DNA from 3 places in the Scandinavium lactucae genome. Region 3 is predicted to be linked to each of the others. Evidence: predicted binding sites of a transcription regulator. Region 3 holds the regulator's gene; each other region holds the start of a gene.
The links. Region 3 encodes Fur, which represses iron uptake genes when iron is present. Its sites were predicted from a motif close to ATAATAATGAGAACNACTATCAA; they were not measured.
Positions count from the first base shown of each region.

Region 1 (7,698 bases), on a different contig from region 3:
GGCATTGCCGTCAGCAGCCAGCCAGGAGTGAAAACTGACTGGCGTGGTTATGCGATTGTTCCATACGCGACGCCGTATCGCCGCAATCCGGTACAGCTTGATCCTGAATCGCTGCCTGACGACGTGGATCTCGCGCTCAATAACCAAAACGTGGTGCCAACGCGCGGCGCAGTCGTGCGGGCGAACTTTAACGCCAGTGTCGGTCAGCGTGCGCTGATGACGATTCTGCGGGTGGGCGGGGGACCGGTTCCGTTTGGCGCGATGGTCACCGACCCGACGCAGAAAGGGGCGCAGGGCTTTATCGTCGGCGATGGCGGGCAGGTTTATCTGACCGGTCTGGAAGACAGTGGTGCGCTACAGGTTAAGTGGGGCAATGAGGCTGGAGAACAGTGTTCCGTGCATTATTCTCTGAACAAACAGACGGCAGATAATGCGGGCGTACAGATGCTCAGCGGTCACTGTCAGTGAGGAAAGTTATGTCTTTATTCTCGTTGGTGAAAAGGTTCTTACTGCTGTGTGGTTTGCTGGCAGGGCTGGGTTTCATAGCGCCAGCGGCATTCGCGGCGAATAGCGGGTGCGTGAGTTCGCCTGCAATTCCTGGGTTAGCAACGCTAGGTTCTGTGGCCGTTGATGCCACCGTTCCGGTTGGAAGTATCATTCCAGGTACCGAACGATACTTCAGCTTCTCGGGGAACTGCTCCTCCATCAGCGCCGTGCCGCAGGGGAGTGTTATCATCACCTGCTATTATGGCACAGGAGCAGAAGTGGCGGGGATGCCTGGCGTCTATAATACCGGTGTAACCGGCATCGGTATTACCTTAATAAACTCTGCAGGCGTGCGTATTTCTGGTGGCGGGGCGGCTTGTGATACCCGAAATACACCATTAGGGTATATTTCAAACACTAGTGCAAAAACGTATTCCATCAGTATGACGCTAGCGTTGGTGAAAACCTCTAATACCGTTGGCACAGGCTCACTGGTTCAGGCACAAACGAAATTTGGCATCGGGATGTATAACACCGGCTATGGGATAGGCAGCAATGCCGACAGTTCAGTTTCCTATGCCGGAACCATCAATTACCGCAGCATTACCTGTTCGTTCAGTGCGATAACGCCCGTGCCGCTACCGAAAGTGCCGCGCTCTGATTTTAACGGCATTGGTTCAACAGCAGGTGATAAGAATTTCACGGTGCCCGTCACATGTAATTCGCCCGCCAACGTCAGCGCGTATATGACGTCCGCAGGGTATCTCTCGAAACCTAATGGCGTACTGGCGTTAACGAGCGCTACCGGAAATGCCGGAGGGGTCGGTATTCAGGTCATATATAACGGCAGCCCTGTAGCCTTTGATAGTTACTTCAACGTAGGCAGTATTATCAGCGCTGGCGGAACGTTAAATATTCCATTTGTTGCCCGTTATTATCAGGCCGCGAGTCCTGTCACTCCGGGTATCGCCAATGCCACTGCAACCATCACTATGGCCTATCAATAATAGTCCGTAATGAGAGAGGTATTCTTAAATGGAGGTTCAGATGTATGTCTTACGTTATTATCTGCCGCTGGTTGTTAAAATAATTATCATCCTGACGCTCACTGGATGCATTGTCTGGAGTTTAATTCCAGACGGAACCTCGGAGTTTTAGCATTGTAATATTATCAATAAGTTTTACGCCAGCAGTGAGGTAGGTATGTTGCAAATCGTGATAGAGGATAAAAATACCTTATACCGAAAAGGCATGGAGATCTTGCTGGAGCAGATTTTCCTGCGTGAAGAAGGTGAGTGGGTTGAATTCCTGCCTCTCACCGAAGACCATGTGGCCGTTGCCGATGTCATTGTAAAAAATTTTGAACCGGGTGAAAGTTATATCTGTAATTCGGTATTACGCGGTCGAAAATCTGCCAGTCTATTAATTGGCATTTATGAAGGAGACACCAACCCACATTTTGGTGAACTGCCGTTATGTGTCAATAACATTGTATTTATCAATCGGGCAGAAAGTCTCAGTAAAACCAGGGCATTAATCTTACGTGGTTGGGATAATCGCGCCCAGACAGCCCCCCGAAATAGTAGACAAACGTGTCAGGGTTGTCTGCATCGAACCCTGTCCCCCCAACAGGTTAAAGTCGCCGCCCATTTTTATCGCGGATATAATCCAGAAAAAACGGCCAGCGATTTGCAACTCAATGTGAAAACCGTGTGTGCGCATAAGCGGATGATCATGACTAAGTTTAATCTTTATTCTGATTGTGAATTATTGCATTTCCTCGATGGATTGAAAAATCAAAAGCTGACACCGAATGTATTTTCAGAGTTTCTGGCTGGTAACTAATCTTTAATCGTGTTTTTATTTTAAGGGAAGAAAATGAAACCTCTGTCAATATTTCGCCGACAGGCTATCTGTCTGGCGCTGCTGGTCTGTTCCTCGCAGGCAGGTGCGGGATTATTGGTTAACGATGCACAGTTACGCTCTGATTTAGCCTGGCTGGCGGACCGCGATATTATTCAGCTTAATCTCGCTACCTGGCCGCTCAGCCAGGAAGAGGTCAATCGGGCGCTTTCCAACGCCAACGCCCCGCGTACGGTAGCGAATCAGGAAACGCTCGCCCGGGTACAGCGTCGTCTGGCGGAATTAAAGGCACCGCTCCGCCTCAACGGCTGGACGCATTCCGCCAGCCCGTCGTTGCCGCAGGGATTTGACGACACCCCCACCAGCGCTCACGGACTTGGCGCGGCGCTCGCCAGCAGCGGTGAGTTCTGGGATATCAATCTTCAGGGCCAGGCCGAAAGCCATCAGTACATCAATGACGCTTCACACTACAACCTCAACGGGGCGTATGCGGGTGTAAAACTGTTTAACCAGTGGCTGGCGTTTGGTGAGATCCCGCAGTGGTGGGGGCCGGGCAATGATGGCAGCACCATTCGTTCCGATGCGGCACGCCCGGTGGTCGGTTTTATACTGCAACGTGCAGAGCAAACACCTTTCGACACCCCCTGGCTGGCGTGGCTCGGCAGCTGGCAATATCAGCTTTCCGCCGGGCAACTGCGCCAGTATCAACGCCCGGAAGAGCCTAAACTGATCGGCGGCAGACTGACCGCCAGCCCGTTTAATCTCCTGGATGTGGGGATGTCACGAATGCTGATGTGGGGTGGGAAAGGGCGACCCAATACCCTGGACTCGTTTGGCGATGCGCTACTCGGGCGGGACAACACCGGCAGTCAGGACCGGGATCCGGGCGATCAGATGGCGGGTATTGATTTTCGCCTCAAACTGCTGCCGCTGACGGGCCTCCCGCTCAGCCTGTACGGGCAAATCACCGGCGACGATCAGGCAGGAATATTGCCCTCACACAATACCTTTGTCGGCGGAATTGAAGGGCATCAGAGCCTTAACCTCGGGCAGGTAAACTGGTTTCTGGAGGCAGCGGACACCCGTTCCAGCCTGAAGGACACCGGCATCATCTATTACCACTACTGCTATCACGGCGGCTATTACCAACAGGGCGCGCCGCTGGGGGATGCGATGGGCGGCGACGGGACGCAGTATTCCGGACGAGTGGAACTGGTGCTGGAAAATCAGCAGCGGCTGAGTACGCGGCTGGTGTGGGCGCGGGTGAACCGTACGTCGCAGAGCATTAATCAGGCGTATCCTGCATCGGCGACGATGAAAGGGATTGCGCTGGGCTGGAGCGTGCCGGTGAACGCCTGGGCCACGGTGGAGACCGGATTCTGGAGCGGCACGGCGGATACGGGGATGTCAGCCGGATTCCGGCTCACCCCTTCACTTTGAGGTTTTCCCTAACGGCACCACCAGCGGCGTGCCGGCCACCGGGTCTTCAATAATCAGACTCCGCAGGCCATAAATCCGTTCAATCAGCTCCGCCGTCACGATCTCTTTCGGCGCACCCTCGGCAATAATTTGCCCATCGCGTAGGGCAATCAAATGCGTGGCGTAGCGGCAGGCCTGATTGAGATCGTGCAGTACCGCCGCCAGGGTATAACCCTGTTGGCGATTGAGGTCGCTCAGCAGTTCCAGCAAATCAATTTGATGGCTGATATCCAGCCAAGTCGTCGGCTCGTCGAGCAGCATGATCGCCGTTTCCTGGGCCAGCACCATCGCAATCCATGCGCGTTGGCGCTGGCCGCCGGAGAGGGTATCCACGCTTTGATTCGCCAGGTCCACGACGCCGGTGGCCTGCATCGCCCGTTGCACCGCGTCCTCATCTTCCTGACGCCAGCGGGCGAACAGCGGCTGATGCGGGTAGCGCCCGCGAGCCACCAGCTCCTGCACCGTGATATCGCCCGGGGTGGTGGCGTTTTGTGCCAGCAGACCTATGCGTCGTGCCACCTCTTTACTGGCAAAGCGCTGGATCTGCTCCCCGTCGAGCAACACCTGGCCATGCTGCGGGGTCATCAGGCGGCTCAAGGTGCGTAACAGGGTCGATTTCCCACAGCCGTTGGGGCCGATGATGGCGGTAAAATGCCCGTCCGGAATGGCCACGTTCAGCCCCTCGGCGATGACTTTTTTGCCGTAGCTGAGGGTCAGATTGTCGCCTTGCAGGCGAGCGTCAGAGTGGGTCATTTTTTACGGGACTCCTGAATAAGCAGGGCGATGAGATACAGACCGCCGAGGCTGACGGTCACCACGCCCACCGGAAGCTGGTAAGGCATAAACAGCTGCTGCGCGCCGAAATCGGCAAGCAAAAGCAGCAACGCGCCGCACAGGGCCGACTGGGTTAACCCCCAGCGTGCAGTGCCGCTGAGACGCCGGGCAATGTGCGGGGCCACCAGCGCAATAAAGGATATTGGCCCCGCCAGCGCGGTTGATGCCGCCGTTAGCACCACCGCCACCAACATCATCCATAAGCGCGATCGTTCCACCTGGACGCCCAACGCGCAGGCGCTGTCGTCGCCCATTTCCAGCAGCCGCAGTTGGCGTACCAGCAGGGCGGCGAAGACCAGCATCAGCAGCAGGATCGGTGCGGCAGGGAAAATTTTCGCCCACGTCAGCCCGTTCAGCGATCCGGCGAACCACAGCCCGGCCGACTGTGCCGTTTCAAGCGAGGCTCGGAGCAGCAGCCAGGTATTGAAGGCCATGAGCATGGCGCGGATCCCAATCCCGATAATGATCAACCGGAAAGTGTCGATCCCATTACGCCACGCCAGCAGCCAGACCAGCAGCGAGGTGACAATCCCGCCCGCCATCGCCGCCAACGCAATAGCAGTCTGATGCTGACCAAACAGCACCATCGCCACCAATACGCCGCTCCATGCCCCGGTGTTGAACCCCATCACGTCCGGGCTGCCGAGCGGGTTACGCATCAGCGACTGGAAAATCGCGCCGCTAACCCCGAGCGCCGCACCGACCAGCAGCGCCATCAGCACCCGCGGCAGTCGCCATTCGGTCACCACCATCGTCACGTTTCGCGGCGCATCGCCCCACAGCGCGGCCAGCACCTGGTTTAAATCCAGCGTCACTGCCCCGCTGCGCAGGCTGTACAGCGCAATGATCAGGCTTACCAGCGTCAGCAGCAGGCAGCTCCATAGCAGACGGCGGGACGGGGCCATCATGCGACACCTCCGCGCGACGGCTGGCGACGCACCAGCCAGATAAGCATCGGCGCGCCGATAAAGGCGCTCACCACCGAGACGCGCAGTTCACCCGGCACCAGCAGGCGGCCAATAATATCAGCGAATAGCAGCAGGGCAGGGGTGGCGAGCAGGGTGACCGGCAGCGACCAGCGGTGATCGCCCCCGACCAGCCAGCGTGAAATATGCGGCACCATCAGGCCGATAAACGCAATCGGCCCAACCAACGCGGTAGCGCTGCCGCTCAAAACGGTAATTGCCAACAGGCCCAAAAGTTGAGTGCGCGCCACTTTATTCCCAAGCGCGCTGGCGGTATCCGCCCCAAGGCTGAGGCTGTTCAGCGAGCGGCTTAACCCGAGTGCGACAACAATGGCGAGAGTGACCGGAATCAGCACCACTTTCAGGGTTTCCAGGGAGCGAATATCCAGCGATCCGGCCTGCCAGAAACGCAGCTGATCGTACACATCGGGATTCAGCAGCGCGATGCCGTTAGAGAGGCCATCGAGCACCGCCCCGAGCGCCACGCCCGCCAGGGTCAGACGCACCGGGCTGAGCTGTCCGCCGCCCTGACTGCCGGTGAAGGCCACCAGCAGCGAGGCAATCAGCGCCCCGCCAAAGGCGAGGAGCAGCTGTTCCTGCGGCAGCGTCAGGCCGAACAGCGCCGCGCCCAGCACGATGGCAAAGCTGGCTCCGGCGTTAACGCCGAGAATGCCGGGGTCGGCAAGCGGATTGCGGGTGAGGGTTTGCATTAAAGCGCCCGCCAGACCGAGCGCGCCCCCGGCCAACAGGCCAGCAAGGGTGCGGGGGAGGCGGGCGTCAAGAACAATGGTGCAGTCGGGACTCCGACAGGTGCCGGACAGGGCGTCCAGTACCACGTTCAGCGGCAGCGGTTTAGCGCCAATTAGCAGGCTGAGCGCGGCAGCGGCTATCAGCAGAATGAGTAATCCGGGCACGGCGACGGTACGCAGCGTGGCGGCAGAAAACGACATAGCAACGTCCATGATGTGATAATGATAGTAATTATCGTTCTCGATCTTATTCGCCTATGTTAGCATGTGCGGCCACGGAAATGGTACCGAAAGATCGTTGAAGGCCCTGTCATGCAAAGACAATCCTGGCTGCTAAATCTCAGCCTGCTGAAGACTCACCCGGCGTTCCGCGCCGTCTTTATCGCCCGTTTTATCTCCATTCTCTCTCTCGGCCTGCTTGGCGTTGCCGTGCCGGTGCAAATCCAGACGCTGACTCACTCCACCTGGCATGTCGGGCTGGCGGTGACGTTAACCGGCGGGGCGATGTTTATCGGCCTAATGCTCGGCGGCGTGCTGGCCGACCGCTATGAACGCAAGAAGCTTATCCTGTTGGCGCGCGGCACCTGTGGCATCGGCTTTATTGGCCTATGGCTGAACGCGCTGCTGCCTGAACCGTCGCTGCTGGCGATTTATCTGCTCGGGATCTGGGATGGGCTGTTCGCCTCGATTGGCGTCACCGCCCTGCTGGCGGCGACACCTGCGCTGGTCGGGCGTGAAAACCTGATGCAGGCCGGGGCGATAACCATGCTCACGGTACGCCTCGGGTCGGTGATTTCGCCGATGGTGGGCGGTCTGCTGCTGGCGAGCGGGGGATTCTCCTGGAACTATTTACTGGCGGCGCTCGGCACCTTCATCACCACCCTGACGCTGCTGCGTCTGCCGTCGTTGCCGCCGCCTCCGCAGCCGCGTGAACATCCGTTGAAATCCTTACTGACCGGCCTGCGCTTTCTGTTTAACAGCCCGTTGATTGGCGGCATTGCGCTGCTCGGCGGTCTGTTGACCATGGCCAGCGCGGTGCGCGTGCTGTATCCGGCGCTGGCGATGAGCTGGAATATGTCGGCGGCGCAGATTGGTATGTTGTATGCGGCGATCCCGCTCGGGGCGGCGTTGGGGGCGCTGACCAGTGGCAATCTGGCGTGTAGCGTTCGGCCTGGGCAAATTATGCTCCTGACCACCGTCGGCGCGTTTGTCGCCATCGGGTTGTTCAGCCTGATGCCGGTCTGGGCGCTGGGCGTGCTGTGTCTGGCGCTGTTTGGCTGGCTGAGCGCCATCAGTTCGCTGCTGCAATATACCTTGATTCA
Region 1 covers NZ_JAWXRD010000002.1:76,370-84,067, reverse strand. Annotated here, with positions in the region: gene SIK69_RS02475 (fimbria/pilus outer membrane usher protein) at 1-468, shown strand, start outside; gene SIK69_RS02470 (fimbrial protein) at 477-1,493, shown strand; gene SIK69_RS02465 (LuxR C-terminal-related transcriptional regulator) at 1,690-2,331, shown strand; gene SIK69_RS02460 (capsule assembly Wzi family protein) at 2,365-3,789, shown strand; gene fepC (iron-enterobactin ABC transporter ATP-binding protein) at 3,781-4,581, opposite strand; gene fepG (iron-enterobactin ABC transporter permease) at 4,578-5,570, opposite strand; gene fepD (Fe(3+)-siderophore ABC transporter permease) at 5,567-6,577, opposite strand; gene entS (enterobactin transporter EntS) at 6,689-7,698, shown strand, end outside.
Region 1: a site for Fur is predicted at 6,593-6,615, ahead of fepD (Fe(3+)-siderophore ABC transporter permease). Genes of this name have one in related genera too.

Region 2 (7,698 bases), on a different contig from region 3:
CCGGAGACGGCGGTTTTCACCAGTTCCGGGTCGATAGCACGCAGGGTATCGAGATAGTTTTCTTTTACCACCGCCGCTTTGACCTGGTTGAGAATACCCGCGTTACGCACCTGGGGTTCTTTACGCTCCGGCGGATAGCCTTCCCCGTTGCGACCAGTAAAGGCTTTCTCAAAGATGAAGCGCACGTTCAGTTCTGCGCCCCAGCCAAAGCCTTTAGCGAAGGGCAGTGAGAGCGCGTTGCCGTTGTTGATTTGGGCAAACAGGAAGGCGTCAGCCGGGTCGATGCAGTAGCCGCATACCACGCCGGGGTGAATATTCAGCGACATCAGCGCGCCCTGGCCGGTGCCACAGCCGGTGACCACGAAATCAACCGCTTTTGCGTTGAGCAGAATGCTGGCCATAATCCCCAAATGGATATAGGTCAGGTGATGATCCTGCTCGTCACTCATGCCAACGTTGTACACCGGGAAGCCCTTTTCATCGGCAACACCCTTCAGCTCACGATGGATAATGGCGTTTTTCGCCGCCTGGCTGTTTTCCATCATCAGTGCAATTTTCATTCTTTCCTCTCCTGAAATTCGCGCGGTCATCTGCGCAATGGACAATCACGATGCGTTCACCATAGCGCGCATTAAACACACATTCAAATTTAATGAAATATTGTTTCATTAATCATTGCTGCGGTCACAGTTTTGGCCCTTGATCGCCAGAATGCATGATTATTCACAAAATCAATAAATCTCTATCCGGGTTTACGGCAGTTAGTTAGACTAAAAACAAACGACACGATAAAAATCAGGAACCTTCTTGTGCGCTCCGTGCTAACAATGTCGCTCACATTGCTCTGGGTTACACTTCTTTCGTACGCTGGTTTCCTGCGGGCTAGCCCCATAAATACCGTCGCTCATCCCTCCCCCGTTCCAGTCTGGCTCTTCGATGCGGATAATTTTGAATTCTGGCGTGACGGCCACGGTCAATATCAGGGTTACTACCCGACGCTCATTCAGGAAATCAATAAACGCTACGGCTATCATCTCGAGCTGAAACCGATCGGGGGGGAAGAGATTGGCCGTCGTTTCAATAGCAACAGCTACGGGCTGTATGCCGGCGTGATCAAAACCAACGCGCGGGCGCAGAGTAAAATCCTCTCCGCGCGCCTGTTTGATATTGAAGTGCTCGCCGCCAGTCTCGATCGAACGGCAGCTGTCCCGGAAGATCTTAATTATACCCGGGTCATTTTTCGCAAGGACGACGCTACCCGCGATCAGGTGTTGCAGCACTATCCTTTTCTGCATTTCCGTCAGCGCATTCTGGTGGGCAGCAGTACCGAAGCGTTTACAATGCTGCGTAACCGCAAGGCAGATTTTTACATTAACGACGATTCCGAGATGGATGATCCGCAGCACTACTACACCCTGTCGCGGCCATTCTCCGATTTACGTCTACCGTCCGTGATGGGGTTCAGTCCGGAATTACGCGGCATGCGCGATAACATTAATCAGCTGATCGGCGAGTGGCAGCAGAGCGGCAAGCTGAACGCGCTGGAAAATCAAAGTAAACGGGATTATCTGGTCAGCCGAATTAATATCACACCCGAGGAAACCGCCTGGATGCGTAACAACCGGCTCACCCTTTGGCTGCCTAAAAACGAGAACTTTGCTCCGCTGTTGTGGCAGGACAGCCACGGTTATCACGGCACGGTGATGGATATGATTAGCGACATGCGCGACCTGCTGCCTATCCAACTCGACGTGAAGTACACCGAGGATTATGTCTCTCACCTGCGCCAGGATGCCTGGCCGATGCGAATGGTGAACATTGTCAAAAGCGGTGATGAATCCCAGGCGGAAGGGATTATTGGCCCAGCGCTATCGTGGCATAACGCGTATTACAACCGCATCGATGATCCGTTTTTGTGGGACGAAGAGCAGGTGCGCTATAAGCGCGTCGGCGTGATCCGCGGGTCGTTTTCTGCCCTCTATCTGCATCAGCGTTTTGGCACCGACGTTACCCTGCTGCCCGCCGCCTCGATTGAAGAACTGATCAACGCCATTGAACAGCACAAAATTGATTTTATTCTGGGCGACCTCAGCTCGCTGGAAGGTTCACTGCGCGGTAATGACCTGTTTCGTGGCGTGCTTAAAGTGGCGGGGCTGACGCGCTCAGATTACAAAATTGTCTCATGGGTCGATGGCCAACATCCGCTGCATTCGTTACTGACGCAAATCCATCGTATTTCGAGTTATCGCACGCAGATGGAGCGCCATCCTGACGCCTCCACGCTGCCAGACTTCAGTAAAAATACCTTCAAAATTATCAGCATTGTGTTGTTCATTAGCGTGCTGTTCAGCCTGTGCCTGTTGTGGCTGATGTGGCGACAGATGAAGCAAAGCCAGGCGGTGAGCCGCAGCATCGTCGAGGCGATGGAAAAAGTGAATCGCGCCCATGATGATGAAACCGGCAGCCATATTCAGCGCGTATCCGCCTATTGTGGCCTGCTGGCGCGGGACATTGGGCTGCCGCGTAAAATGGTGCAGGAGATTGAACGCTACGCCTCGTTGCACGACGTCGGGAAAATTGCGGTTCCGGAGCGGATTTTGCGCAAGCAAGGGCCACTCACCGAAGAAGAGTTCAACGAGATGAAACTGCACACCCTTAAGGGCTGGCGGATCATTCAGGGGCTGGGCCTCGGGCCGGTGGCGGAAAATATCATTCACTATCACCACGAAAAATGGGATGGCAATGGCTATCCGGAAGGGCTACGCGGGGAGCAAATCCCGATTGAGGCCCGCATTCTGGCGCTGGCGGATGTGTATGATGCGCTGCGTCAGAAGCGGGTGTATAAGCCCGGGTATAGCCATGAACACGCCTGTTCGCTAATCATCGCCGGAACCGGACGTCACTTTGATCCGGAGCTGATTAACCGCTTCCGCCAACTGCATCCGAAATTCCAGGCGATTTATGACAGCCGGGCAGACTAACGACGGCGGTGGCGGAAACTGAGGGGAATTCTGCGGGCTATTCAGGGAATTGGTTTGGCCTCCTGACGCTAAGATGAGAGGATCGGACATCTATGCAGAGTGAGCCATGAACAAACTTCTCCCTATCGTCGCAGCGATAGCGCTTTCCGCCTGTACGGTACATCGTCAGGCCAACGTCACCGATGTGGACACCACCAGCGGCATTGTCCGTCTGACCTACGGGCAGGCGATGTTGCAATCGGCCACCACCGACGATTATGTGGCCAACGGTACCGCCACCAAACAGTGTCAGCAAATGGGCTACGCCACTGCCGTGCCGTTCGGTCAGCCGGTCACGACCTGCACCGTCACCAGCGGTTCACTGTGCATGAATCAAAGCGTCACGATTCAGTACCAGTGTCGCGGAATGGCCATTACCCCTAACGCCTATTACTGATTATATTTCACTGCCGGGAAAATAAATCCGGCAGTAATCATAACCATTCTCATCTTATTATTTAATAGCTGCAATGCGTGTTATTCCCATTTGCATTTAACAAAATTAATTATTTATTTTACCTTTTGCAAATAACTTAATTACAAATTATAGTTCCCGCGTATTCCCCTGAGCCTAATATGACGGAGCACCCATGTTAAAAACGGAAATGATCGACAAACTGAATGAGCAAATGAACCTGGAACTTCACTCCTCGCTGCTGTATCAGCAGATGAGCGCGTGGTGCAGTTATCACAGCTTTGAAGGTGCCGCCGCATTTCTGCGCCGTCACGCTCAGGAAGAAATGACCCACATGCAGCGCCTGTTTGATTATCTGACCGATACCGGCAGCCTGCCGTGCATTAATGCCATTGCTTCACCGTTTGCCGAATATGCCTCGCTGGATGAACTCTTCCGCGTGACCTACGAGCACGAGCAGCTGATCACTGCGAAAATTAATGAACTGGCGCATGCCGCGATGACCAATCAGGATTATCCAACCTTTAATTTCCTGCAATGGTATGTTGCCGAGCAGCATGAAGAAGAGAAGCTGTTTAAATCCGTTATCGATAAACTGTCGCTGGTCGGTAAAAGCGGCGAAGGCCTGTACTTTATTGATAAAGAGCTGGCGACCCTCGACACCCAAAATTAATTCCCGGCTGGCAGCGGCCATCGCTGCCAGCGTTTTCCCTGACTTTTTCATACAACCCAGCCAAATCGTAAAACATACTTTACACCTACTGTAATTCAGATTTGACGCGCCGCGGGATTTCCCCTACCCTGCGCGGCATAATTTGCCGTCTCTATTTTGAATAACAGAGGAAAGCGTGAAGAACCGCACCGTAGGGAGTATTTTAATCGTCGCCGGAACCACTATCGGCGCAGGGATGCTGGCGATGCCGCTGGCGTCGGCGGGAGTAGGCTTTGGCGTGACGCTGGTCCTGCTGCTAAGCCTTTGGGCACTGATGTGCTACACCGCGCTGTTGCTACTCGAAGTGTACCAGCACGTCCCGGCAGACACCGGCCTCGGTTCACTGGCGCTGCGCTATCTCGGGCGTTACGGCCAATGGGTGACGGGCTTCAGCATGTTGTTCCTGATGTATGCCCTGACTGCGGCCTACATTAGCGGAGCCGGAGAATTGCTGGCGTCGAGCGTCGGCGACTGGCTGGGCAGTGAATTACATCCAGCAGCAGGCGTACTGCTGTTTACCGCCGTCGGTGGGGGTGTGATTTGCGTCGGCACCACGCTGGTCGATCTGTTCAACCGCTTCCTGTTCAGCGCCAAAATTATCTTTTTAGTGCTGATGCTGGGGCTGCTGATGCCGCACATCCATCAGGTGAACCTGCTGACGCTGCCGCTGCAACAAGGCCTGGCGCTGTCTGCCATTCCGGTTATTTTTACCTCATTTGGCTTCCACGGCAGCGTGCCAAGTATTGTCAGCTACATGAAAGGCGACGTGCGTAAACTGCGGAGAATTTTTGTCATCGGGAGCTTTATCCCGTTGGTAGCTTATATCTTTTGGCAACTGGCGACGCTGGGCAGTATTGAATCACCGGTGTTCAACGCCCTGTTGGCTAACCATGCCGGACTAAACGGGCTATTACAGGCTATTCGAGAAGTGGTGGCTTCCCCACACGTTGAGCTGGCAGTGCATCTGTTTGCCGATCTGGCGCTAGCCACCTCGTTCCTTGGTGTGGCGCTTGGGCTGTTTGATTATCTGGCTGACCTGTTCCAGCGTAAAAATAGCGTCGGCGGAAGGCTGCAAACCGGGGCGATCACCTTCTTACCGCCGGTGGCGTTTGCGTTGTTCTATCCGCGCGGATTCGTAATGGCTCTCGGCTACGCCGGGGTAGCGCTGGCGGTACTGGCGCTGATCGTGCCTTCGTTACTGACGATGAAAAGCCGTCAACAGCACCCGCAGGCAGCTTACCGTGTCGCGGGTGGCACCCCGGCCCTCTGGCTGGTCTTCAGCTGTGGTATTGCGGTCATCCTGGTACAAATCGCCATTGCCACCGGAATGCTTCCGGCAGTGGGCTAACGCCAGAGACAAAAAAGGCCCTTTCGGGCCTTTTTTCATCACTTATTTCAGACAGCAGCTTTTGTATTTTTTACCGCTACCGCATGGGCAAGGATCGTTGCGACCTATTTTGCTCTCATTCTTAACCGGCTGTTTAACCGGGGCCACCTGCGGGTTATCCAGCCAGTAATGGCACAGGGTGATTGCAGCCGGGGTCAGCAAATCTACGCTTGCCACAAACTCTTCGGCGCTTAACTCGTCGAGGCGCTCGAAATTCTCTTCGCTGCCGTGCAGGGCAATTGCGTCTAACTGCGGCTGCAAGTCTTCCGGCAATGCTGACCAGTCGCTTAACCCCACGCCGCGCATATAGCCAAAGCACCACTCTTCGACAATGGTGATTTCCTGCCCTTCTGCTTCACGGGTGCCAAACAGCGGTTCGTACTGGTCAGGATAGTCACCCAAACGCTCGCCGATGTCGTCCATGTGTTGCAGCGTCAGGTTGACGAAACGATCACGCTCGCGATCGTTGGCCCAGCGCGGCACGTTGTCAGCCCCGCCCCACACCGCCAACATCCACTCGGCAGGTTCAATCTCAACAGGTGAGGACAGAATTGCCGTCAGCATGCCGTCCAGCTCTGAGACGTCCATAACGGAGTGCTCGTTGCCATAGCGGGCCAGGACGTCGTCCAGCCACTCAAGTTCGCTTTCGTTTAACGGTCCGGTTTTCATCGCTGAGTACTCGTGTTGGAAGTGTGTAGAAGATAGAACATCAGGATCGCAAATACAAAAAAACCACCCGAAGGTGGTTTCACGACACTGCTTATCATTGATTTTATTCTTTTTTCCCATGGTAGCCGGAGTGGGACTTGAACCCACACAGCGCGAACGCCGAGGGATTTTAAATTCTACGCAGGATCAATGTGTTACATAGCAGTGCATTGCGAAACTTTGCTGCAATTGTTCCACTATTTTACTGTAATTAGCAGTAAATAGATAGGCTTGGATAACGTTGAGCACAGAATCAGCACAGGTAAGGCCCCTTTGGCACCGAAGCCCAAGTGCCAATCTCAGTACATGAATAACGTCTAAAAATGTAGCTTGGCTGTACCTGTACCAAGTCAGCTATGGTGGTGGTTTGCCACTAATGTTCGTTCCCCTTTCCAGTCTGATAAGGGTGATACTATTTATGAAAGACCATTGGCATTTTCTTTCGAAATTTGATTTTATGATGAGTATGTGGGTTAATGTTGAGAATTGGTATGGAAATCCAAGATTTTGTAGGTCATTATAAAAATCATCCAGTGCTTTTCATCGGCACCGGTTTTAGTCTTAGGTATCTTCAAAACTCTTTTGGCTGGAATGAATTACTTGAGTTTATATCCAATGAACTCACGGGTAATGAGGAGTTTTACTATGACCTTAAAGCAGAATCAATGGAGAATGGTGAATATAGTTATGACCTTTTAGCAACAAGGCTTGAGATAGAATTCAACAAATGTCTTGCAGCTGATCGGAATGGCAAATTCGAAGCCATTAACGATATTTTTTATAAAAACATGAAAGAAGGCAAGAAACTGAGCCGTTTTAAAATTTATATAACAGAAATACTTAACGGCTTATTGATAAGACCCGAAAAAAGCAATGAAATTGACGCTCTAATTAGAGCACGTAAAAACATTGGTTCCGTCATAACCACGAATTACGATCGTTTATGTGAAAAAGTTTTTGAGTTCAACCCGTTAATAGGGAATGATATTCTTCTTAGCAACCCCTATGGCTCAGTTTACAAAATACATGGTTGTGTAACTGACTCAGACAACATAATTATAACAAGAGACGACTATAATAACTTCAATAATAAATACGAATTAATCAGGGCCCAACTACTTTCTATTTTCATACACAACCCTATTATATTTATTGGCTATAGCATAAGTGATTCAAACATTAAGTCCCTGTTAAAAACTATTTTTTCATATGTAAATGTCAACACTGAACTAGCAAAGAAGATTCGCGATAACTTCCTGCTAGTTGAATATGCACCTGGTGATCATACGACAGAAATAACCGAGCATGATATTGATATTGAGAGCATGGCAACTATCCGCATCAATAAAATCAAAACAGATAACTATACTGCTATATATGATGCACTTTCAAAACTAGTCCTTCCAGTTTCCGCGATGGACATCAGGAAAGTGCAAAAAGTTTGGAATACTATTAA
Region 2 covers NZ_JAWXRD010000027.1:172,910-180,607, forward strand. Annotated here, with positions in the region: gene SIK69_RS08835 (RpiB/LacA/LacB family sugar-phosphate isomerase) at 1-560, opposite strand, end outside; gene SIK69_RS08840 (HD domain-containing phosphohydrolase) at 810-2,981, shown strand; gene yecR (YecR family lipoprotein) at 3,088-3,417, shown strand; gene ftnA (non-heme ferritin) at 3,611-4,108, shown strand; gene tyrP (tyrosine transporter TyrP) at 4,284-5,495, shown strand; gene SIK69_RS08860 (YecA/YgfB family protein) at 5,538-6,203, opposite strand; gene SIK69_RS08865 (SIR2 family protein) at 6,734-7,698, shown strand, end outside.
Region 2: a site for Fur is predicted at 3,448-3,470, ahead of ftnA (non-heme ferritin). Genes of this name have one in related genera too.

Region 3 (7,698 bases):
ATTTACGACGGCACCGCGTGGTTACAGGCACTGACCTTCGGCTATAAAGTGGCTGACGTAGTTGACCTGCGCCTGGAAGGGACGTGGGTAAAAGCAGAAGGCCAGCAGGGTTACTTCCTCCAGCGTATGACCCCGACCTATGCTTCTTCCAACGGTCGTCTGGATATCTGGTGGGATAACCGCTCAGACTTCAACGCCAACGGCGAAAAAGCGGTGTTCTTCGGTGCGATGTATGACCTGAAAAATTGGGATATGCCAGGCTGGGCCGTCGGCGCATCTTACGTGTATGCCTGGGATGCCAAACCGGCGGACTGGTATATCAACAGCGCAGGTCAGCGTGAAGACAACGCCTCGAACAAAATCAAAGAGTCTTCTTACAGCTTTGATGCGATGTACACCGTGCAGGAAGGCCGTGCGAAAGGCACGCTGTTCAAACTGCACTTCACTCAATACGACAACCACTCCGACATCCCAAGCTGGGGCGGCGGTTATGGCAACATCTTCCAGGATGAGCGTGACGTGAAGTTCATCGTTATTGCCCCGTTCACTATCTTCTGACACGCGTGCGGCAGGGTAAACCTGCCGCGCATTGATAAGGCCGTATCATGAAAAAATTGATTCTTATCGCCGTTATGGCTTCCGGGCTGGTGGCCTGTGCGCAGCCATCTCCTGCACCACAAGAAGACAGCAAGCTGAAAGATGCCTACAGCGCCTGTATCAATACCGCTGAAGGAAATCCGGATAAAATTGAAGCCTGCCAGAGCGTGCTCAACGTACTGAAAACTGACAAGACTCATCAGCAGTTTGCGACTCAGGAAAGTGTACGCGTTCTGGATTACCAGAATTGTATTCTGGCGACGCGTACCGGCAACGATCAGGCAGTCAAAGCCCGTTGTGATCAGGTGTGGAAAGAGATTCGCAGTAACAATACGCCTAAGCCGTAACCCTCGACGGTTGGCGCTATTGCCCCAACGTTATGCCAAAAATGCCAATAAAAAAGCCAACCGTCAGGTTGGCTTTTACTTTTCTGGATGTCCGATTATTTCTCGGCACCATCATGTGCGTGCTCATCTTCACGGCAGTCACCTTCTGCGCAATGGCCATAAAGATACAGACTGTGGTTGGTCAGACGAATGCCGTGTCTGGTGGCAATTTCGCGCTGACGCGCTTCGATAGAGTCATCACTGAATTCGATAACCTTGCCACAGTCGAGGCAGATCAGGTGATCGTGGTGATGCTGTTGGGTCAATTCGAAAACAGATTTACCGCCTTCGAAATTGTGGCGGGTGACAATCCCGGCATCGTCGAACTGGTTCAGAACGCGATACACCGTTGCCAGACCAATTTCTTCGCCCATGTCGATGAGGCGTTTATAAAGGTCTTCCGCACTGACATGGTGATTGTCAGGCTCCTGAAGCACTTCCAGAATTTTCAATCGAGGAAGCGTGACTTTCAGGCCTGCCTTCTTTAATGCGGTATTGTTGTCAGTCATGCGGAATCAGTCCTGTTGCTAGGCGATACACTTCCTTATTGGAAGTATTACTAAGAATGAATTCAGGATAATGCGTCTCATTATAGGACTGCGGTGCCTAAATGAAAACTGCAAACCCTGAGCAAAGTATGCTTTTCAGAAACGAGGCATCATCTGCAAAGCGAAACATCCGACCTCGTCAAAACAGAAGACATTGTACAGATATGTGCTCAAAAGTTAAAAATTTGTAGCGATTAATTTGATTGCTTATATCTATTAATTTTACGCAACCTATCGATCTGTTCATCAATCACACGGCGCAACGCGAGCGCTGCGCCGTTACATCATCAGGCGTTCTTGATCTCTTCCAGGTGCAGCTCTTCAGAGATTTGTTTTACCCACTTCTGAACGCGTTCAGCGGTCAGTTCAGGCTGGCGATCTTCATCAATGGCCAGACCAACAAAATGGTTGTCATCGGCCAGACCTTTAGAGGCTTCGAAATGGTAGCCTTCGGTTGGCCAGTGACCGACGATGGTCGCGCCGCGTGGTTCGATGATGTCGCGGATGGTGCCCAGCGCATCACAGAAATACTCTGCGTAGTCTTCCTGATCGCCACAGCCGAACAGGGCCACCAGTTTGCCGTTGAAGTCTACCTCTTCCAGCGTTGGGAAGAAGTCGTCCCAGTCACACTGTGCTTCACCGTAGTACCAGGTTGGGATACCCAGCAGCAGAATGTCGAAACCTTCGAGGTCTTCTTTACTGCTCTTGGCAATGTCATGCACCTCGGCAACGTCTTTGCCCAGCTGCTTCTGGATCATCTTCGCAATATTTTCGGTGTTACCGGTGTCGCTGCCGAAAAAAATACCTGTGATTGCCATGAGTAAAATAACCTCTTGAAACGTAATGAAATGATGGTGGAATGTTGCCCACAGATAAAGGCAATGATAGCAGGAGGAGAAGTGCGCGGGAACTGCAATTGCGCCGGACTGCACTCACTGCTAAATGAAAGTGAAAGATTTCGTGTTTTCAGTCACGTTCCTGGCCGTGTAACACAGCCAGCTGTTGCATCAGTATCTCTTCGATAAGCTCGCTGCGGCTCATGTTTCTGGCATCCGCCAGCTCATTGAGCGCGTCGACGGCATCGTTATTGAGCTTAAGCTCAACGCGTTTGAGACCGTTGCTTTTGTCGCGTTTCAGCTGATTACGCTTATTAATGCGTAACTGTTCGTCGCGTGAGAGCGGATTGGTTTTCGGCCTTCCCGGGCGACGCTCGTTTGCGAACAAATCTAATGTCGTTCGGTCCGTTTGTTCTTTTGCCATGATTCAGAGTGACTTCGGGGAAACAAGCCGCCAGACGACAGGCCCGGCGCAGATAGCGCGCAATCATACATGAGCGAAACCCACACGCCAACGCCGGGAGCCACAATGGCGCTTGCTTGCTCGGATTTTAATCATTCCGCCAGATAGCGACGGATAGCGCGGAGTACTGCTTCCGGTTTTTCAGCATGAACCCAGTGTCCGGCTCCGGCAATCACGTGCGCTCGCGCCTGTGGGAACTGCGATAACAGGGCGTCGCGGTACGCGTTGGTGACATAAGGCGAGTTGCCGCCAGCAATAAACAGGGCAGGGTGGTCCCATGCGGGAATCGTTTCCCAACCGACGATGTGCGGGTACTGATCCCATAACGTGGGCACGTTGAAGCGCCATTCACCGTCGACAAAAGATTTCAGCAGGAACTGAATCACGCCTTCTTCATTAATATGCTGGCGCATAACCTCTGCCGCTTGCTGACGGTTTGAGACAGCGGCTTCGGTCACCGCGTTGATGGCCGCAAAGATTTCATCGTGACGACGCACCTGATAATTCACCGGGGCAATATCGATTGCCACCAGTTTTCCGACGCGTTCTGGTGCCAGGGCGGTAAACGCCATCACCGCTTTCCCGCCCATGGAATGACCGATCAACGTGGCTTTCTCAATACCATTGGCATCAAGCGTGTCGAGAAGATCCTGCGCCATCGCCGGATAGGTCATTTCCGCGGATCGCGGGGAAAGACCGTGGTTACGCATATCGACTTGCAGAATATCGTGGTCGGCAACCAGATCTCTCGCGAGGATCCCGAGGTTATCCAGGCTACCGAAAAGGCCGTGAACCAGGACGATGGGAGAATTAGTGTGCAGGTTTTGTGCAGTTTGCGCTCGGCTGTTTAATTTCATGGCAAAGTTCTTTTTTTCGCTACGTCGGGTTAGGGTATCATGTTGAGCATTCTGCCGCCCGGCTGCAACACTCAGTAGTCGTCTGAGTTTTTGCCGACACGCTATCCGCTGTTGGGTTTTGTCCTTATAATCCCAACGACTTGTATTCAGAAAAGATATCTCACTGGATTAAGATGAAAACGATCGAAGTTGATGACGAACTCTACGGCTTTATTGCCAGCCACACTAAGCACATTGGCGAGAGCGCATCCGACATTTTACGGCGTATGCTGAAAATTTCTGCCGTACCACAAGCTGCAGCAACCGTAGCCAAAGAGACCCCGGCACCTGCTTCTGCACCGGTCGTCGCTGCGGTCAAAAAAGTCGCTTCGCCGAAAGATAACGTTCGCGCGGTGCGTGAGCTGTTGCTTTCTGACGAATACGCTGAGCAGAAGAAAGCGGTCAACCGTTTCCTGCTGGTGCTGACTACACTTTACGGCTTAAACAATAAAGCATTTGCTGAGGCTACTGAGTCACTGCATGGCCGCACGCGCGTCTATTTCGCGGTTGATGAAGCGACGTTGCTGAAAAACGGCAATCAGACCAAGCCTAAGCAAGTGCCTGATACCCCGTACTGGGTGATAACGAATACCAATACCGGTCGTAAATGCAGCATGGTCGAACACATCATGCAGTCAATGCAGTTCCCCGCGGAATTAATTGAAAAGGTTTGCGGCACTATCTAAGCATAAGAAGGACCAGGCAATGGCAACTCATAACCGTGCGGGTCAGCCTGCACAACAGAGTGATTTGATCAACGTCGCCCAGCTGACGTCTCAGTACTACGTGCTGAAACCAGAAGTGGGTAACGCAGAACACGCGGTGAAATTCGGCACTTCCGGTCACCGTGGAAGCGCCGCCCGTCATAGCTTTAACGAACCGCATATCCTGGCTATCGCCCAGGCCATTGCGGAAAATCGTGCCAAAAATGGTATCACCGGGCCGTGCTACGTCGGGAAGGATACCCACGCGCTGTCAGAACCGGCGATCATTTCGGTACTGGAAGTGCTGGCCGCTAATGGCGTGGACGTCATTGTTCAGGAAGACAACGGCTATACGCCAACGCCTGCCATTTCCAACGCTATCCTGGTTCACAACCAAAAAGGGGGAGCGCAGGCTGACGGCATCGTCATCACCCCTTCGCACAACCCGCCGGATGATGGCGGTATCAAGTACAATCCGCCAAACGGTGGCCCGGCGGATACCAACGTGACCAAAGTGGTCGAAGACCGTGCTAACGCGCTGCTGGCCGATGGCCTGAAAGGCGTCAAGCGTCTGTCTGTGGATGAAGCCTGGGCGTCGGGTCATATTAAAGAACAGGATCTGGTGCAGCCGTTCATTGAAGGCCTGGCGGATATCGTTGATATCAAAGCCATCCAGAAAGCGGGTCTGAAGCTGGGCGTTGATCCGTTGGGCGGCTCCGGGATTGAATACTGGAAACGCATTGCCGAGTTCTACAAACTTGATCTGACTATCGTGAACGATCACGTCGATCAGACCTTCCGCTTTATGCACCTCGATAAAGACGGTGCGATCCGCATGGATTGCTCTTCCGAATGTGCGATGGCGGGCCTGCTGGCACTGCGTGATAAGTTCGACCTGGCGTTTGCCAATGATCCGGATTACGACCGTCACGGGATCGTCACTCCGGCAGGACTCATGAACCCAAATCATTACCTGGCAGTTGCCATCAATTACCTGTTCCAGCATCGTCCGCAGTGGGGCAAAGACGTGGCCGTGGGTAAAACCCTGGTCTCTTCGGCGATGATTGACCGTGTGGTTGAGGCCCTGGGCCGCAAACTGGTTGAAGTGCCGGTTGGCTTCAAATGGTTCGTTGACGGTCTGTTCGACGGCAGCTTCGGCTTTGGCGGGGAAGAGAGCGCCGGGGCATCGTTCCTGCGTTTTGACGGCACGCCGTGGTCTACCGACAAAGACGGGATCATCATGTGTCTGCTGGCGGCAGAAATTACTGCGGTAACCGGAAAAAATCCGCAGCAGCACTATGACGAACTGGCCGAGCGTTTTGGTGCGCCGAGCTACAACCGTCTGCAGGCTGCGGCCACCTCGGCGCAGAAAGCAGCGCTGTCCAAACTCTCTCCGGAGATGGTTAGTGCAGATACCCTGGCGGGGGACCCGATCACCGCGCGTCTGACTGCCGCACCGGGCAACGGTGCCTCCATCGGCGGTCTGAAAGTGATGACCAAAAATGGCTGGTTTGCCGCGCGTCCATCCGGTACGGAAGATGCGTACAAAATCTACTGTGAAAGCTTCCTCGGTGCCGAGCACCGTCAGTTGATTGAGAAAGAAGCGGTAGAAATTGTGAGTGAAGTGCTGAAAAACGCGTAGTGTTTGGTAGGCCCGGCAAGCAAAGCGCCGCCGGGAAAAAGCGCTCTCGCACAGGGCGAGGCAGCAAACACAAAAAACGGTAACCTTCGGGTTACCGTTTTGCGTTGACTTAACTGTGTTTATTCTTCAGCTCAAATCGCGGAGAGACAAGTCCGTAAAGCGTCCAGCCCATAAAGGTGACAATCGCCCCCCAGAGCATCGCTTCTTCACCTGACGAATATAGCGCATAGAAGCTGTACATCGCCCCGATAAAGGCTACCACATTGGCCGCCTTCGCTTTACCCGGTGCCACGTTCGCCACTTTCTGAATGATCACCAGCGCCGCCATCGACAGAATATACGGAATGATGTTGGTGACCACCGCCAAATTGACCAGCACGTTAAACTGATTATTCAGCGAGGGGCTAATGGTCATCAGCGACAGCCCGGACTGGATGACAACAATGGTCAACATGCCCTGAACCGGCGCATCTGCCCGGGATAAACGGGAAAACACTTTCGGGAAGTACCCTTCGTCCGCCGAAGATTTAAACACCTGCGCGATAGTAAACTGCCAGCCCAGCAGCGACCCGCAGCACGACATCACCATCAGGCCCATGATCACTTTCCCAACTTCCGGGGTGAACATCTGCGCAAAGGCCAGACCAAACGGTGCGGTGGAACTGGCCAGGTCGATGTTTGGCACAATCCCGGCGATGACGTTAGTCGAGACAATGTAAATCACCGCCGCGCCTAAGGTGCCGCCGAGTACCGCAATCGGTACGTTGCGTTCCGGATTTTCCACCACGTCGGTATTGGCGCAGGCGGATTCCAGACCGAGGAATGCCCACAGCGTCATAGCGATAGACGACCCCACCGCGCTAAAGAACGGCACGTGGTGCGGGTTCCAGGATTCAACGTACATCGTCGGGCTGAACCAGAACCAGCCGATGATGCACAAGCCGACGACCGGGATGATTACCCCCCAGACGGTGACGCTGCTGATCTGGCCGGTGATACGCGCCCCGCCAAAGTTGGCAATGGTACAGAGCCACAGCACGCCGATGGTCGCCAGCCCAATTTCTATCGGGCTAAGCGTGACGCCGAACAACTCAGTGCCATAACCCACCGCCGAAATGGCGATCGCCACGTTGGCAATCAGCAGCGACACGCCGTAGGTATAGTTGGCCATGAAGTTGCCCGACTTCCCAAAGGCATACTCGGCGTAACCGCCCATCCCGCCAGATTTACGGCTGAACATCCCGCATTTGGCGAAGGCCCATGCCAGGGCGGTGGATCCGACGGCGGTCACCAGCCACGAGATAATCGAAATGGTGCCCACTTCCGCGAGCTTGGTCGGCAGCATGATTATCCCGGAGCCCATCATATTGACCATCGTCAGAATGGTGAGCTGGACCACGCCCATCTTGTTCGATTTACTCATAATGCACTCCCTTTCAGCTGTGGCTGCTGGGCGTCACGGGAGGCTATCACGTAACACCACACCTGCTTGCGACCCTCGACTTCCTGGATGTATACGCCCTGTAGCTCCGGCGCAAAACCAGGCAGCAGATTGATGCCTTCTTCGAGGGCGGTGAAATAGCGCAGCACGGCACCGCTCCAGATTTCCCCCGGCACCACGCACAA
Region 3 covers NZ_JAWXRD010000035.1:44,528-52,225, reverse strand. Annotated here, with positions in the region: gene chiP (chitoporin ChiP) at 1-558, shown strand, start outside; gene SIK69_RS15430 (ChiQ/YbfN family lipoprotein) at 606-944, shown strand; gene fur (ferric iron uptake transcriptional regulator) at 1,040-1,492, opposite strand; gene fldA (flavodoxin FldA) at 1,819-2,349, opposite strand; gene ybfE (LexA regulated protein) at 2,498-2,791, opposite strand; gene ybfF (esterase) at 2,923-3,687, opposite strand; gene seqA (replication initiation negative regulator SeqA) at 3,861-4,412, shown strand; gene pgm (phosphoglucomutase (alpha-D-glucose-1,6-bisphosphate-dependent)) at 4,432-6,072, shown strand; gene potE (putrescine-ornithine antiporter) at 6,182-7,495, opposite strand; gene speF (ornithine decarboxylase SpeF) at 7,492-7,698, opposite strand, start outside.